Regions from separate parts of the Paenibacillus ihbetae genome, predicted to be linked through region 2. Evidence: riboswitches for the same ligand, from Rfam matches in the RefSeq annotation. Region 2 holds a riboswitch; each other region holds the start of a gene.
The links. Region 2 has a riboswitch for cyclic di-GMP ahead of BBD41_RS11530 (DUF11 domain-containing protein). Riboswitches for the same ligand answer to the same signal wherever they lie in the genome.
Positions count from the first base shown of each region.

Region 1: another riboswitch for cyclic di-GMP. It lies ahead of BBD41_RS15295 (helix-turn-helix transcriptional regulator); the one in region 2 lies ahead of BBD41_RS11530 (DUF11 domain-containing protein).
Region 3: another riboswitch for cyclic di-GMP. It lies ahead of BBD41_RS13100 (isopeptide-forming domain-containing fimbrial protein); the one in region 2 lies ahead of BBD41_RS11530 (DUF11 domain-containing protein).
Region 4: another riboswitch for cyclic di-GMP. It lies ahead of BBD41_RS15065 (DUF8202 domain-containing protein); the one in region 2 lies ahead of BBD41_RS11530 (DUF11 domain-containing protein).

Region 1 is NZ_CP016809.1:3,438,928-3,443,144, forward strand. It holds gene BBD41_RS15285 (MFS transporter) at 1-1,149, shown strand, start outside; gene BBD41_RS15290 (FMN-dependent NADH-azoreductase) at 1,206-1,820, shown strand; cyclic di-GMP riboswitch class I at 2,022-2,116, shown strand; cyclic di-GMP riboswitch class I at 2,383-2,478, shown strand; gene BBD41_RS15295 (helix-turn-helix transcriptional regulator) at 2,633-3,352, shown strand; cyclic di-GMP riboswitch class I at 3,474-3,571, shown strand; gene BBD41_RS15300 (hypothetical protein) at 3,860-4,217, shown strand, end outside.
Region 2 is NZ_CP016809.1:2,567,849-2,572,065, forward strand. It holds gene BBD41_RS11530 (DUF11 domain-containing protein) at 1-1,622, opposite strand, end outside; cyclic di-GMP riboswitch class I at 1,863-1,961, opposite strand; gene BBD41_RS30270 (hypothetical protein) at 2,652-2,828, opposite strand; tRNA gene BBD41_RS11540 (tRNA-Thr) at 3,513-3,584, opposite strand; gene BBD41_RS11545 (MTH1187 family thiamine-binding protein) at 3,683-3,988, opposite strand.
Region 3 is NZ_CP016809.1:2,935,803-2,940,019, reverse strand. It holds gene BBD41_RS13100 (isopeptide-forming domain-containing fimbrial protein) at 1-1,579, opposite strand, end outside; cyclic di-GMP riboswitch class I at 1,961-2,058, opposite strand; gene BBD41_RS13095 (kanamycin nucleotidyltransferase C-terminal domain-containing protein) at 2,379-3,140, opposite strand; partial or broken gene BBD41_RS13090 (class I SAM-dependent methyltransferase) at 3,400-4,115, shown strand.
Region 4 is NZ_CP016809.1:3,376,338-3,380,554, forward strand. It holds gene BBD41_RS15055 (VanZ family protein) at 1-842, shown strand, start outside; gene BBD41_RS15060 (DinB family protein) at 880-1,410, shown strand; cyclic di-GMP riboswitch class I at 1,859-1,958, shown strand; gene BBD41_RS15065 (DUF8202 domain-containing protein) at 2,154-4,217, shown strand, end outside.

The sequences.
Region 1 (4,217 bases), 870 kb from region 2:
TTGCTGTCATTCGGGCTGCTGCTGTTCGCGGCCGGCTCCCTGGTCGGCCTCGTCTCCCAGGCATTCTGGATGGTCCTGGCTGCAAGATGCCTGCAGGCGGTCGGTGCTGCCGCCATTCCGGCAGCGGCTACACTTATACCGATTCGCTACTTCGCGCCGGAGCGAAGAGGAGCGGCCATGGCGACAGCCTTTGTTGGATTGTCCATCGGCAGCGCACTCGGGCCGGTCGTGTCCTCGCTCGTGGCCGGCTTTGCTCATTGGCGCTGGCTGTTCAGCATCCCTCTGTTGATTCTCGTCACGCTTACTTTTTACCGGAAATATCTGAAGGACGAAGACCCTCAGGTGTCAGGATCATTCGATCTGCTGGGAGGCGGCCTGCTGGCCGTCGCGATCACTTGTCTGCTGCTGGGAATCACGAACGGAATCTGGTGGCTTCCGCTAGCCGGGCTGCTGGTGGCCTTGCTGTTCATTATCCGGATCCACCGTACGTCCGCCCCGTTCGTGAGCCCGGTTTTGTTCCGCAATCAAGAGTATTCGGTTAGGCTTGTCATCATGTTTCTGTTTAGCGGCACGGCCTTTGCGCTGCATTTTCTAAGCCCGCTGCTGCTGGCAGATGTCCATGCGCTGCCTCCGGGATGGATCGGATTTGTCATGGTGCCGGCCGCCGCGGCCTCCGCTCTGCTCGGGAAGACAGGGGGGAAGCTGGCCGATGCCAAAGGGAACACGTATCTGTTTCTGATCGCCATGATCATGTTAATCGCTTGCTTTGTACTCTTATCCACGTTCTCCGCCATTTCAGCCGTCGCGGTTGCGCTCCTCCTGATTATTGGCAATGTCGGGCAGACGTTCGGGATGATTGCACTATCCAATTCCGTCTCCCTCAGCTTAGCGAAGGAGCAGGCCGGCATCGGAATGGGGCTGATGCAGATGCTGAATTTTATTGCGGCCGGGATCGCTTCCGGTGTGTACGGCACGATGCTGGATATCCGTTCCGGGGGATCGTGGAACCCCTTGTACGCCTATGCCGAGGGGCAGATTTACAGCAATATTTATCTGGTGCTTGCCGGGCTGTTGATCGCCATGCTGATGTTCTATTCCCTAAGGTTCGGGAGGAAGGAACCGGGCCATATAAAAGCGGCGGGAAGCTGATATCGCATGCTTTCGAGTCCATTCATTACAATTACGAAATATAGGAGGAGATTCTAATGACAACCACTTTATTCATTAAAGCCAACAACCGCCAAGGGGCCGTCACAAGCAGATTATACGACGCATTTTTCAACAGCTACCGCGAGGCACATCCGAATGATACGGTGGTCGAGGTCGACCTGTTTCGGGAACGCATTCCCCTCCTGGACGACATTATGATTAGCGGGAATTTCAAGTCAGCCATGGGCATGGAGCTTACGGATGAGGAGCAGGCCGTTCGGGACATCGTCAACAGGCACTTGGAGCAATTTCTTGCCGCCGATAAACTGGTGTTTGCCTTCCCGCTCTGGAACCTGACGGTTCCTGCAGTGCTGCATGCCTACCTGGACTGCATGCACCATCCGCGCAAAACTTTCATGTATACGGAGCAGGGATTGGTCGGTCTGTTGGGTGACAAAAAAGCAGCACTGCTGAATGCCAGAGGCGGGATCTACAAGGAAGGCGATCCATCCGAGATGGCCGTCAGCTTCGTAAAAAATCATCTCAACGTGTTCGGAATCACCGACATCACGACGGTTATCATTGAGGGGCATAATCAATTCCGGGATCGCAGCGAGGAAATCATCGAGGAAGGCCTTCGGCGGGCAGCCGAGACAGCAAAGCTTTTCTAAAATCACGATGAGAAGCTGGTTATTTTGACATATTGCGCTTCCTGTTATTTGCTCTGCGACAAAAAAAGACAAAATACAACAAAAAAATGTCGGGAATTTGAGCCAAGCAGCCTATGTTCAATAAAAAACAATGTAAGTTATAGTTTGATTAGGTCATTTATTCAGAACTATTTGTAGTACTATTCGACAATTGAATCGTTCGTACGATAATCGCAAACCCACTGAAAAGTGGCGACGCAAAGCTATAGGGGCTAATGCGGATCTGCATAGAACCGCGATGCCAGCCAGCTGCCGAATACGACGGAAGCCTCCGTCACTTCTTGCTAGTTACTACCTAGGTCTTCAAGCTGACGGAGGCTATTTGCTGTTCACAAATTTTTCAAAGGGAGGTTCCTGCGCCAGCTGCCTGTTCCTCGAAGAGAAAATCATGGATGCCTGAAGGGAGGTGAATGATGCGGAGAATGATGTCCCGCAGCATGTCATTACTAGGCAGGGCTATAAACGGATAACTCGGTAATTTCATGCGGAAGCGTGTTTGACAGCCAACCAATCGAATCGTTTCGTACGATAATAGCAAACCCACTGAAAAGTGGCGACGCAAAGCTATAGGGGCTAATGCGGATCTGCCTAAGATTCGTGATGCCAGCCAGTTGCCGAATACGACGGAAACCCCCGTCCTATTTTGCTATGGTAATTTTCATGGATGGAGGTTTTTTATTTTTCGCTAAAAGACTACGATTTTGCAGCGGCGATGAATAGGAGATCGATTTCATTATTAATCACTTATTCTTAACAAGGAAGAAGGGAAAATAATGGGCCAAAGAACATTGCTGAAAGTAAACGATCATTTCCTCAGCATGACTGAAATAAAAAAGAGGCTGATCGAGCGAAAAGAAATCCTGTATCTGTTGCAAGAGGAAACCGGGAATATGAACGATTTGCTGCCTATACCTTATTTATTTGTCATTGCGGACCCAGAGGGAACCATTATCGACTATTGCGGGACGGAGCTGTTAAAAGGCTACTTTGAAAGAAACCATATGAAAATTGGTACATCTTCTGCTATGAACAAGGCGGGAATCAATGCCATTGGTTTATCCATGGAAAAACACTCGGCTTCAGTCGTAATCGGCGCCGAGCACAGCAATCGATTGTTTGCGGAGCTGTCCTGCGTTTGCACGCCCATCCGAATCAAAAATGTTATCATCGGCTACCTCAGCCTCTGTTTTCATTATTTTCACGAGGTTACATTTGCCCTGCCCCTCATTGAGCATTTGGCCAAAAATATTGAAGAAAAGCTGCCCCAGAAGGATCCCATGCTGCAAAAGGAGCTGACCTATTCCCTCTTTGAGCAATATAAATTAACGAATCGCGAGAAGGAAATCGCCTACGGGTGGCTGGAAAATAAAAACGTGCCTGAAATCGCGGATACCTATGGAATTAGTCAAAGCACGGTCCGCACGTTTATTAAAAAAATTTACGCCAAAACGAGAGTCAATCATAAAGGAGCGTTTCTGAGGAAGTTTACCTAAAGAATGGAATACATACGCATCCATTACCCAATTTTGGGTATTTTTTTTATTTACGTCGAATCTTATAATTTAAAGTAAGTTGTTGTTGAAGGATTAATTAATTTTTACAATTTCATACATCGTACGATAATAGCAAACCCGTTGAAAGATGGCGACGCAAAGCTACAGGGGCTAAGGTGGGTGTTTTTAATGCAACCACTATGCCAGCCAGTTACCGAATACGACGGAGCCTCCGTCTATTTAAACATGGCGGGGGTTTTTTGTATTCTAGGTGATCTTGCTATAGGAGGTGAGGAACACACTCCCGTCTCGAAATAACGGCACCAAAGCAGAATCGTGTGACAAGGAGGGGATGATATGTATTCAAGCTGTATTAAATCTATTGAATGCATAAGCGCTTTTGGAACTTCGGAGAGAACTGGGCGAAGAAGCGTTCTTGATATATGATCCAAACAGTATCCTGGAATTAATAGAAGCTAAACTAAAACTTTGAGGAGGAAATGATTTATGAGCGATATTAAAATGGAGGATTCCAATACCTTCGAAGCTGTAGCAATTAAAAACGAAGCTGTGCCTTACAGTCAATATGCCCCGGATATGCATGTATCGGTTGGTTGTATCCCCTGTACAAGAGCGCACTTGTCAGCGGTCTCCGTATCGCTAAAGGAGGGGGATGCAGAGACTGCCCGTGAGGAGATCTCCGCACTGATGGAATACGATTTGACACCGGAGAAGCTAGCGGCGACACCAGAGAGAGACCGTGAAGTATTAGCCAAGTACGCAAAAGCCATTTCCTCCTTGCAGAAAAAACTAGCTGAACCCGTACCGGAATTGACGGCAATTGCTGCATCGCTTAAAGAAGCCA
Region 2 (4,217 bases):
AGTTTCCCGCTGTTAGGCCCGGATACGATTTCTAGGGAGCCGGGGATGTATCCCGTTCCGTCGGGGATAAGGTCCGTAAATAATGTGTTACTTGTCTCATCCCCTCCATCATTTTTAAAGTTGACCGTATAGGTTAAAGTATCTGCTTCCTGAACATTGTCAACGGGGTCTACGGACTTTGTGACGACTCCGCAAGGTTCCGTGCCTAAGAAGATATCGTCTAACAAATTACCATAATGTTGACTTCCACCAGCTGCATCTACGGAGTTAAAAGCAAACCGTGTTGTTGTTTGGCCTGTTGGTACTGTATAGGAGCCGGAATAATATTTCCACTCCGTATTTCCGGTACTAATTTGCTGAATTACCGGTAGCTGATCTATTGGAATATCCGCTGAGCCTATTTGTACAGCCATTGTATCGACACCCAGAAGCCCTTTATGAGCCAATCGCCAATAAATGGTTTGACCTGGCGTCGTTGTAACATCTTGATACAATGTCGATACTTGTTGCGCATTTAACTCAACATATTGATTCCCATGAGGTGGGTTAATCTTCATCCCTTCATAAATATATTCATTTTTCATAATTTGAATAAATTTATCAGAGGCTGTTGTTTTCCAACCTGGAACTTCATGCTCCTGAAAATACTGCCAATATGTTTCGGAGCCTGGAGAACCAGTATCCCCTGGCATTCTTGCAGTCGGCTGTTCAAAACTACCGTTAGTCAATACCACTCTCGGCCCGCATACGCCAGGCGGCGTCGGGTTTGGCGGATTAGTATCGAATTTTTGGGTTATTCGTGATGCTAAATCATAAACTCCGAGACCTGTAACCGAACCCAGATAAGTTGTACTCATTGTAGCAGGGTCAAGAGAATAATATGTAGGGTTTGTTGTATTCGCACCACTAGCAATTAGTAACTTACCGTTAGGTAAAAAGCTGAGTCCTCTTACTGTGCCTTCTACAGAAATACCATCTGCATTTGTGAAGGGAATTTCGCGTAATACTCTACCGGTGTTCGGGTCAATTTGAATGAAAGTATCTGTCTTAGCTGATGAAGGAGGTGAAGAAAACCAAACATAACCGTTACTATCAACTACCAAATCCCCCTCATCCCAAACGTACCCTTTAACTTCAGCAGAGGTTTGAGTTTTTGTAACCAAATCATATGATCTTATGAAACTTTGCGTACCGCTACTATAGCCATAGTAAAATTTTGTACCAGCAATAACTCCGTTACTAACACCTGTGGGTAACGCTGCTTCGAACTGGTAGCTACCGTCAGGATTAATACGGTACAGACCGCCACTACTTGCTGTGGGACCAAATGCGTAAAAAACGTTCTCCGTCTCTGATATAGCAAACCCGTTGCCATATAGAGGCATCCCAACTTCCACGCTTCCCTTGAGAGTGGTAGGATCGTTTCCATCCAGTTGATAGATATAACTTTTTGTTGTATTAAAATCATGAGCAAGACCATACGAATCAGTGTCATTAATAGTTATCCCAGTCGCTGCCTTTACCTCTGCCCCAAATGGGAGCGTTCCACTGAAAGTAATTAAACAGGCCATAAATAAAAGCTGGACTTTTGTTAACGATTTCCTAAAACGCCTGTTATCCAATCTTTCCCCTCCTATTCTTTCATGAAATTTAGGTCACAAAAAACAAATTGCCCTGTATTCATAGGACGATTGTTGTAGTGTCGTTTTTATCGACAATTATGCTCATTCTATCCTCCTCGCTTATTTATCTCATCTATAGACAAGGCTTGTTGCCTCGACTACCGCTTATTAAAATTCATAATAACTAAAAAGAAAAAACCGTCTTATAGCAAACGCTAACAGACGGAGTTGTCCGTCGTATTCGGCAGCTGGCTGGCAGTAGCATTTGCATTGTCTGCAAATCCGTTAGCCCCTCTAGCTTTGCGTCCCCATTTTTCAATGAGTTTGCCACTATCGTACGAGCTTATATGTAGTTGAAATTTTTAACATTTACTAAAACATATAATATATCAGTATCACAAGTTAGGTTCTTTAGTCTCATTTTTTGTAGTTATTTCTTTTTATTTGTCGTTTTTAGGAAGAATATGACTAGCATACATATCATTATTGATAATAGGAAGGGGTTATTTAAAATCGAATTAATTATCATTAAATGAAAACAAATATTTAATAGAGATAGCGGCAAACTAAGGCCCAATCAGCATCTTAGTTTGCCGCTCTTTTGGGTATTCTCAAAAACTTTAATTTTTTGCTCTTAGCTTTTTATGCACGATGCTTCTTGTGTTTTTTGCATTTTACAATGACTTTTTGTCCAGGTTTGAGGACAATAACTTTAACCTTATGATGATGTTTATTCATAAGAACGAACTCCTCCTTTCGAAGAAGATAATTCATACTATGCAGACATTTAAAAATGAACTGGACTAATAACTTATCTTCTCAAAACTCCTCATGGTCCTGCTCAAAGAATCCCATTAGCTTTAATGTATTGGCCATACTCTCGGTTCCCTCAAGTATCTTCCTGCGGATCGTGCTATCGGACAAACCATGTCGAAAGATCAACAACGTCTCCTTATAAGAGTATCCCTGCATGTATCTGTAATCGACAGCCTTCCTTGACTCGTCATCCTGTATCAAACTATGGCCCTTTCAAGTTGCTGCGGTGTAGAACCGATACCGTTGATACACCCAGCGCTGCTTTTGAATCGGTATCGTAGCATTGGCTCTCTTGTCCGCATGCAGATCCTCCTGATCGATCCGGCGGGCGACTTCTCCGTCAATTGTCGTCTGCTTCAACTCTTCCTCAAACTTTTCAAAATCCTGCATAAGCAGTGTCATTTCTTTATATTAGCTGAGCAGGAATTTTGTCCGCTGGATCTCTGCTTCATTTGCCTTTGGAAAGAGCTCTGCTTGTCTCCATGCCACCGCCATAATGGTGAGTGGAATTAATTATCTTCAGACCCCCGCCCCGACCAAGGATGTGGGGGGCTTTGCTTTGTCATCTACTATTACCTCGTTTGTTAGTGATACCCCAACAGCATTCATGAACCTTCTATTATTTTTGAACAATAAAGTTGGTTCCAAAAGCATGCCATTCTACTATTTTCGATAGAAATCCAAACCAACTCTACTATCTTTGAATATGTTGAAGTATCTAGAAAACGGGAGGTGATTACTATGTCCCGGAAAAAAAAGAAGGTAGTTATTATTATCGTCGTAAAATAATGAAGTCGTATAAAACACGCCGCTAGATTAACTGAACGATCAATCTTGCAAGAAAGGGCCACTAGCTGGCCCTTTCTTGCTTTCCTTTTAAAAGAAATTAAATCGAGTGCAAAGAAGCTATTCTAAATACAATTGGTGACTCGATCTTAGGGAACCAAATCGAGGACGAAAAACCCACTTTACTCGACTAAAGGTTAGAAGAATGTTAGACGTGCAGGTTATTTAACAAAAACGGCGCGTTTCCGATAAACTCGGAAAACCGCGCCGTTATTGACTTTCTAAGGATGCTGGTGAAGGGAATTGAACCCCCGACCTACGCATTACGAGTGCGTTGCTCTACCCCTGAGCTACACCAGCAAGTTTGTTATTTTGAAACAACAAAATATATTATATTCCTTCGACGGGAAAATGCAAGTCCCTCATTAATGGAAAAAACACCCTATAGGAGAGTTGCATTACCCGCCTAATTTCTCCTGCACCGATTGAATCTTCTGCTTGCTTGAGGATGCCCGGTCGCGCCGGTCGTCAATTTTGACCGAGGTGGATACCCGCTTGGCGCCCGCCAAGAACGGCGCCTCGTGCAACGCCTCGATTGCACGCCAAATCATAGGAAGCTCCCCTTCAATAATCGTGCTCATCGAAGTCAATTCGTACGATATTCCCTCCTGTTGCTTCAATATACGCTGCATTTCCGCGACATATGAGCTTAAGCTGGTCGTTGCCGTTCCGATCGGAATGACCGTTACTTCTGCAATTGCCATCACAATAACCTCCCTCGAAGCATTCCATTCATCCACAACGTGGTTGAATCCGATATAGATATCATATCAATTCCGGGGCGTCTTTTCAAAATTTCGTAAAACTCATCAACACACAATATCTTGTATGTCCAAGATCAAATTTTTATATGAGTCATACGATCCGTTGTCAAAACGCAACCGATGCGGAATCCGCGCAAAAACCGTCGCATTTGGTCACAATCCATGGAAT
Region 3 (4,217 bases), 370 kb from region 2:
ACGCCGTGTTCCCTGACGACATTTGTTTTTGTGGAACCGTATCATAGGGATTGTCTGTTGCCGGACCAATGCGAACCTGCATCGTATCCACTCCATACCGACCCTTATGGGAGAGTCTCCAATAGATTGTCTGTCCAGGTGTGGTCGGCACGTCTTGGTATAACATGCCGTTCTCAACGGCATTTAACTCCGCATAACGATTACCGTCAACAGGGGCCGGTTGCTGCTTAACTTCAGGATCAGGATAACCCTGAGCGTAATCCCAAATTTCAATTAAGTGAACATTGGCTCCATTACCTGTATCCGTTGTCATCCATCCTGGCACTTCATCCTGATAGAACATAAAAGGACTGTTGACTGGGTCATAGGATCCTCGTTCAGGTCCTTCTTCAAAACTACCATTAATCAAGGCCACTCGGTTTCCACATGCGTTAGGTGGAGTCGTTGGAGGAACCGAATCCGATACTTCAACGTTAATCGTAGCTTCGGCAGTGGCGCATTTGCCGTCATTGGCGATGACGGTGAAGCTATCGGTGCCGATAAAGTCTTGTGCTGGCGTATACGACCAAGTTCCGTCCGCATTAACCGTCACAGTTCCGTTCTGAGGATCCGTCGCGCCTTTGGCGTACGTCAATGGATCTCCATCCGGGTCGGCGCCGATTACTTGTCCCGAGACCGGCGTATTTACCGCGGTGACTTTTGAATCACCCGGCACAACGGGTGCCTCGTTCACTTTGTAAGTATTATTCGGATCGAGAGTATCGATCGGTGCGTATGCATTCACAAAATACCAGCTATGGATATCATGCGTCTCGTAATTCGGAGATCCTGTTGATCCTGTAAAACCGGCATGAATCGATTGTCCGTTAAATATCGAACCAAGATCGATGCCATTGACATCTAAAACTTTGCTGGCATTTACCCGATCCGGCGAAGTGCCCAGATGAACCTGAACATTCCGAGTTGAACTATTGTAATCGATCCACGTATAGTACTGGGTTCCGTCAGACAATTTGAAGCTGGTGCTGTCTAAATCGGTATACCAGCCTGCTTGATTCACTACGTCTCCATTTACCGCAAGTCCAACGTAGTTTGAAGAAGGATCCTTATAAACATCGTTTTTAAACGTGTCATATTTAACGGCAAAACTCGGACTAATGCCGTAATATCCCAAGCCGCCACCGTTCATATTCTGGCTGGTTGTGCCAGTCTGGAGCGTAAAGGTCAATCCATCGCTTGCGCCTTGAGCGCTCGGGTTACTCATTTTAAAAGAAAAGGCCGTGCTGAATGAATAATTGTCTCTAGGACACAGTGCGGTATTGTTAAATGCGGCTCCGCTTTGTAATGTAGTCGGCTGTGTCAATCGTATAAAATTTTGCCCTTGAGCGATTGTGGCATGACCATCCAAGGTAAATTGATTGACCGTATTTTGGGAGAATTCATCAAATTTAAAATTCAGCCAGTTATCTGCAGCCGCCTCAGCCTGTTGAGGGTACAGAGGCAGAAGCTGACCGAACAAAATGATGAAAACAGCCGCCAAACACTTTAAACGCCGACTGAATATCGATGTTCTGTTCATCGTTTCCTCCCTTATTTCTAGTGAGAGACTTTAGAGCCATCCAAGGCTGTCAATAAATTAAATGAATGATGGGATATTGTAAATTTAAAGGCAGCTCAGGGTATATGTACTACAGAGTGATGTTCGAGCAGATCGAACACTTTAGTTGGCTCTAATCATAATCTTATGCTGCACGGCGAATGTTTCTTGATCGCCTGGTTTTCCAACCCCTCCTTCGACGTATTAATCAATTTTTCTCCCCAAAGCTCCTTCCCTCCTCGCAGGTTCATTATCTATAGACAGGGCTTGAAACCCCAGCTATCAAAATAGTAAAAATTTTATCTAAAAATTAAAGAAACCCCCGTCCAAAGGCAACGCTACCAGACGGAGGTCTCCGTCGTATTCGGCAGCTGGCTGGCACTAGCATTTGCTCTATAGCAAATCCGTTAGCCCCTATAGCTTTGCGTCCCCATTTTTCAATGGGTTTGCCATGTTCGTACGAACTAGAACAGATATGTATTTGGAAAATTTAACATTTACTTAAACATATAATATATAAGTATCGAAAGTTAGGGTCCTAAGCCTTATTTTTGTAGCATTTTCTTCCTTTGTGTCGTTAATACTCACTTAGCATCGAAAAAAAGGAGATTAATTCGAGAAAGCTGAGTGAAGCGGGGGACGTGCAGCACCGGGGCTGCACGGAGTATAAGATCGACAGCCATTCAAGCATGCTCTAGACCAGAAACCTTACGCAAAGGGAGGAGTAACGGAACGGTGTAACAATTAGCTGCTGTTCGTGATGCTGTTTTTTCTACGGCAATCAAAAAGGAAGCTTGTCCAACTTATACTCGATGCCCATCTCCCCAAACCATTCGTTTAGTCCAGTCCACAAATGCTCGCAGCGCTCATATACCAGCTCCGAATCATGAAGCTGCCCGCGGGTCACCAATTCGATAAGCTCATCATAGCCCGATGGGCGAGATGGCATTTGAAGCGATTCCTCATAGGTTCTGGCTCGGGTAGTATAGAAGGTTTTGTTGGCGAGCCCGATCAGCTTGGCGCTCTGCCACGCCAGATCCTTGGCACCGAGGGCCAGGTAGCCGTGATTGCCAGCCAATTTATTGTTGCGGATTTTGCCCATCGTTTCATAAGGCTCCCAAATCATAAATTCTCTCATTACGTCCCGAATTGCTTCGTCGGAAATGTGCATCGGCCGTGTGCGAATCTCATCGAGCAGCCGGTCCGGATCATAGATTGCTTGCAAATGAGCATATGCGCCTGCCTTAATGGCCCAGGAATCGTCAACGGTCGCCGCGGAGCGCATCGCTTCGCGTTTTTGCTTCATTCCGATTTCGATTTTGAATGGGGGATAGATAAATTCATGCCCGGGAAGAGAGAAACCATCCTTCGTAATAACCCGAAGCTCGATATCGGAGTAAGGCCCGTCGATCCCTTGGGCAAGCGAGCCGTACAGGCCGATCGCCAGAATGGCATCGCCATGAAGCTGAAGCAGCCGATCCTTGATTTGGGCGACCAATTTCATTTTTTCCTCTCTTGTCGTGGGAGCAGGGTAAGGCAGCATATGTGTGACCCTCCTTATATGGCTTTTTTCAAATTGAATACGTACATAAAAAGAGTATAGCTTAAACACCGGAGTTCGGATATGAAGTGGGTAAGGAGCGTCAGAGAGGGGAAGTGTGGAGAGTTAGGAACCATTGCGGCTTGCTTCGATCGATAAATGGCTAATATCCACCCATTCCATCATATGGTAATATAGGTTTGCGGAGATGGCGCTTGGATGGCCGGGATCCGCACCAAGATCATAGCTGAGGTGAGATGAGATGAGAAGAGACGAGATGAGGCAAGGGAAGACGAAGCTGGAATTGGACCGGGTGGTGTTTATCGGCCGGACCTATGAGGAGTATATGCAGATGTTTGATCTGCAGGCAAAGGAGCTGGCAGGCAAGAAAATATTAGATTGCCCTGCCGGAGCATGCTCCTTTACGGCGCATGCCGCAGCGGCCGGATTGGATGTCACCGCAAGCGATATCGCTTACGATCATCGGATCGAGGATCTGGAGCGGAAGGGCCTGGAGGATACCGCGCACGCAATGGAATCCATGGAGCAGACGAAGCGAAACTTTGTATGGGACTTTTACGGGGATGTTGCGGGCGTTAGCCGTCATCGCCATCAAGCCCTCCGGGACTGTGTTGCGGATATGAGAGCACATCCGGAGCGGTATGTGGCTGCGGTGCTGCCGGAGCTGCCATTTTGCGATGAACAGTTCGATCTGGTGTTATCCGCCCATTTTCTGTTTATGTACAGCGATCGTTTGGACTATGACTTTCACCGAAACACGATCCGAGAACTGCTTCGGGTTACTTCGGAGGAAGTGCGTATTTTTCCGCTCACGGATTTATCGGGGAACCGATATGAACATCTGGAGCGATTGATTCAAGATTTGGAAGCGGAGGTCTCGAAGTGACCGAGAACCAGGTGTCCTATGAATTTATGATCAATGGCAACTCCATGCTGCGGATTCGAAAAACAAGATGAGGAAACCAGGGGGCCGATCAACATTCGGCTCCCTTTCTTTATGGTGATGTTTTAAGCGTGGGAGTAAGATTTTCGTATAACTGTGAGGTGAATGGTTCTTGA
Region 4 (4,217 bases), 810 kb from region 2:
ATCGATATAATCTCATACCTGATGGAATTCCATTATATTTACCGATCGGCCATAACTTGAAAATTTGGTTTTTTAACTTTGCCAACTTTGCAGCCTTTCTGCCCTACGGAATTCTCGTTCCGCAGCTATTTCCATGCCGTTTTCTTCGGTTCATCAGTATATTTCTGGTTTCTATTGTGCTGCTTGAAACGGTTCAAATGGTAACGCATTTAGGAAGCTTTGATATTGATGATGTGCTCATCAATACATTGGGGGCAGCGATTGGATTTCTCGCACAACAATTAGTGCGGCCTCCAAAAGATTCCGTTAAGGGCCTGAGTAAAATCGTCTTCATAACGATCCTCCTTTCCATTGGGACTACCGTAACGATTCAAGGAGTGAATCATTTATTTGCACAGGCAACAAAAATCGAAGCAGGCAAGGAAATAGGGCTGCACGAGCTCCCGTTAAAGAGTGGTTCTGTAGCTTGGGAGACAGGCCTTACCGGTTTTGAAGCGGGCCGTAAAGAAGTGGAGCCTCAAATGAATGTGTTGAGCAGGAATAATTCAGGGAACTGCACATTCACTTATCAATTGGATGGGAAGTATCTGACATTCTCCAGCTACAGCGCCATTCCGGACGATATTTTCCATGGCGAGAGCACCGTCATCATTACCGTAGATGGGGTCGAAGCAAGCAGGAGCACTTATATCGCAGATGGAAAGGAACGAGAGGTTCCTGCTTATTCCGAAATGGACATTCAAGGAGCACAGGAGCTTACCATCTCGATAATGAATGAAGACCAAAATCCGAATATAAATGTATTAATGTGGGATGCAATCCTTACAGAAATAAAGAAATAATTGGCCGGGAAGCCACTATTGCAGGAGGAAGAGCCTGATGCTTAAAGATTTGCAAGGTGAGGCAAATATGTCCCCGATCGTTGGGATGTTATATTCTGCGGTGAAAGAGAACAGCCAGCGACTTCAGTTGATTACGAAGGGAATGTCGCAGGAAGAAGTCGATTACAAGGGCCCCGATGGCAGCTTTAACAGCACCGCTCAATTAATGAGACATATCCTGTATGTTGATTTGAATTGGGTGTATCGAATGAAAGGGGAGCCGCTTCCTTATTCGTTACAAGAACAATACGGCCCCATGATCGATGCGAACAACCGGCTGCCGATGATCATAGGCAAGTCGCTCAACACGCTGATATCGGAGTATGAAGAGGTGTTAAGCATCCTGAAAGACACCTGTTCCCAATTGCAGGATGCTGATTTAGATCGGGTGGTCACCTTTGGTCATGAGAATGAAAAGCAAGCAACCATCCGCTGGGGATTATGGCATATGGCTGACCATAACCGTTATCATCAGGCACATATTAATCTGCTAAGAAAATGGTATGCAGAGCATTCGCTTTCAAAATAAAGGGATATCACGTAAAGATTCGGCACCTGCGGATGTATTCTATTTGTAAGAAAGATTTGACGTTGGTTTGACTTAAGCCATCCTGTGCGGGATGGCTTTTAAGTGCTTCCTTTCGCATTTCAAAAGTGAGGGAGATCGCCCATTTGCATGGCTTGTCGTCCGAGCGTCGCTGATCATCGTGCAGCAGTCATCATTACACCGCGCGCTGGGAGAGGCACGCGGTAATTGTACTCCTCCGCTGTGCAGAAATTCTCATTGCATCGAGGCTTCTTCGGAGCTTAATAATAAGCAGTCATGTATAGATTTTAGTGCCAAAAGTCGCGATTTACCAAAATACGACAAATAGTGATAATATACTACAAAAATAAGGCCGTAGAACCTAATTTAATCCGCTGTAATAATATACCTTTAGTATAATAGTTAATGTTTCTCAATTACATACAAGGTCGTACGATCATGGCAAACCCATTGAAAAGTGGGGACGCAAAGCTATAGGGGCTAACGGATTTGCTGCAATACGCAAATTCTACTGCCAGCCAGCTACCGAATACGGCGGAGGCCTCCGTCCAGCGTTTGACCGCTTTGACGGAGGTTTTTTTTTGCAACGGGGGTGGTGCTTATCGATGGTATATATGTTTAGTTCTTTATACATTGCCGGGTTTACCCACCTGTTAGTCACTCTAACGGGTGAATCTTGATGAATGCTGCATGACATTTAATGAATGTAAATAGGAGGTAGAGAGATGTTTGCCAAAGGCAGTAAGTACTACTGGAAAAGGCAGTTAGCCATTTTGCTTTCAATCGTGGTCGTAGCTGGCGGCTTTCCACTTGCGTTGGCTCCTCAGACAGCAAATGCTGCTGCGAACGGTCCGGGCGGGGTTAGCCAGGATTTGGTCTCCTGGTTCGAGTTAACGAAAGGGATGGACAGCGGGTTTGAAGATAACGGAACCTATATCACCAAATTGCAGGATTTAGCCGATCCCAACAGGGTATGGGTCCCTTATCACACGGACAGGGTTCTAAAACTTGAGGATATCGGCAAGGCGATGATCAACTATCACCCGGTAACCGTATCTTTTACAGCAACTAAGAAAATGCAATTTAAAACAAACTCTGAATTAGCTATTCCCGCCACTGGTGCAAGAGAAGTATTCTCTGTACAAATCAATGGTACGACCGGCTTCCCGTGGGAATTTGGGGGGAACGAAACCAGCTCGTCGGCTTATCAACAAAATAATATTTCGACGCATTTTGGAACGTCCGCATTGAAGAGCTTTACACCTGCAGAGACGATTACCGTCCCTCACATTCTTAACGCCAGGGCGGGGAATGACTGGGCTCTTTCCATTAATGGTTATCTGGAAAAGGCGGAACCAACGAATAGCGTGGACTGGACAAGAAATATGGGTGGAACAGCCGGTTATCATTATATTGGCGCAGCCCACAATAGAACTTTTGATGGCGGACAAATTGCAGAAGTGCTTGTGTTTAACCGCAAATTGAATGAGGAAGAGCGGGAAAAGGTAAACAGTTATCTCGCGCTGAAATATGGCATTACATTGAAAACCGAAGCAGGTGATCCTGCCGACTATGTTGCAAGTAACGGCACATTAATGTGGGCAGCAGCTGACAACAGCGGTTTTGGGCATAGGATCACAGGGATCGGAAAAGATGTTGCCGGAGGGCTTGAGCAGACCCAATCCAAGTCCCAGGTTGAGGGAGCGAACGTCGCCATAGCTCTTGGTGATTTTGAAGCTTCCAACAAGGAAAATGCGCAGAAGAATCCGATCGCTACGGATACGACTTTTCTAACATTTAGTGACAATGGTAATCCAGCTGATTACGTGAATGTAATTGACGATACGGATTTGCCTCAAGCATTAAAGCATGCGAATGACACGACACAATCTCCGGCAACTATGATGTCGCGAGTGTATAAAGTCGAGAAAAGCGCCGATTGGACCGATGCGCCGATTACTTTGCAAGTCGACGGCGCAGATCAAGAGAAGTATCGAATCTACCTGTTAACGAGCAATAGTCCGACGTTTGAGCAGGCAGCAGTAACCGTGGTCCCAGCGGACAAAGTGACCGGCAAGGCAACTTTGAACAGCAGCCAGCTTGCTGACGGAAGCTACTTTACTTTTGTCACTCAGGTGGATAAAAGGGATCTGGAACAACGCGCGAATGAAATCCAAGCCGAAAACTTGCAAGAGGAAAACTACTCGGCAGCAAGCTGGGCAGCTTTCGATCAAGCTCTGAAAGAAGCTGAAGCCGCATTGCAAAATCCGGCTGCTACCCAGAAGGAAGTCGATGATGCGCTGAAAGCGCTCGATGATGCGCGTAATGGATTGACTGCAGATAAATCGGCATTGCAGAACAGAGTGGACGAGCTGGAGGCCGAAAATCTTGCTGAGGAGAACTACTCCAAGGACTCCTGGGATGCCTTTCAAGCTGCGTTGACGCACGCAGAGGAAGTTCTGCAAAATCCGGCTGCTACCCAAAAAGAAGTCGATGAGGCTCTGCAAGCTTTGAATGAGGCGCGCGATGGACTGCGGGCCGATAAAACCGAGCTTGAAGCGACGGTCAATGAAATTGATAATTTCATGACGAGTGGCGGCTATGATGAAAATAACTATACTTCGGAGAGTCTGACACCGTTTAAGGATGCTCTGCAGAATGCTCAAGATGTATTGAGCAAACCGGACGCTACGCAGCAGGAAATTGATGAAGCAAATCAAGCCTTAAGAGAAGCGTATGAAAATCTGGTTACGAAGGACGCGATTCTTGAGAAGCTGGAATTGAAGGTA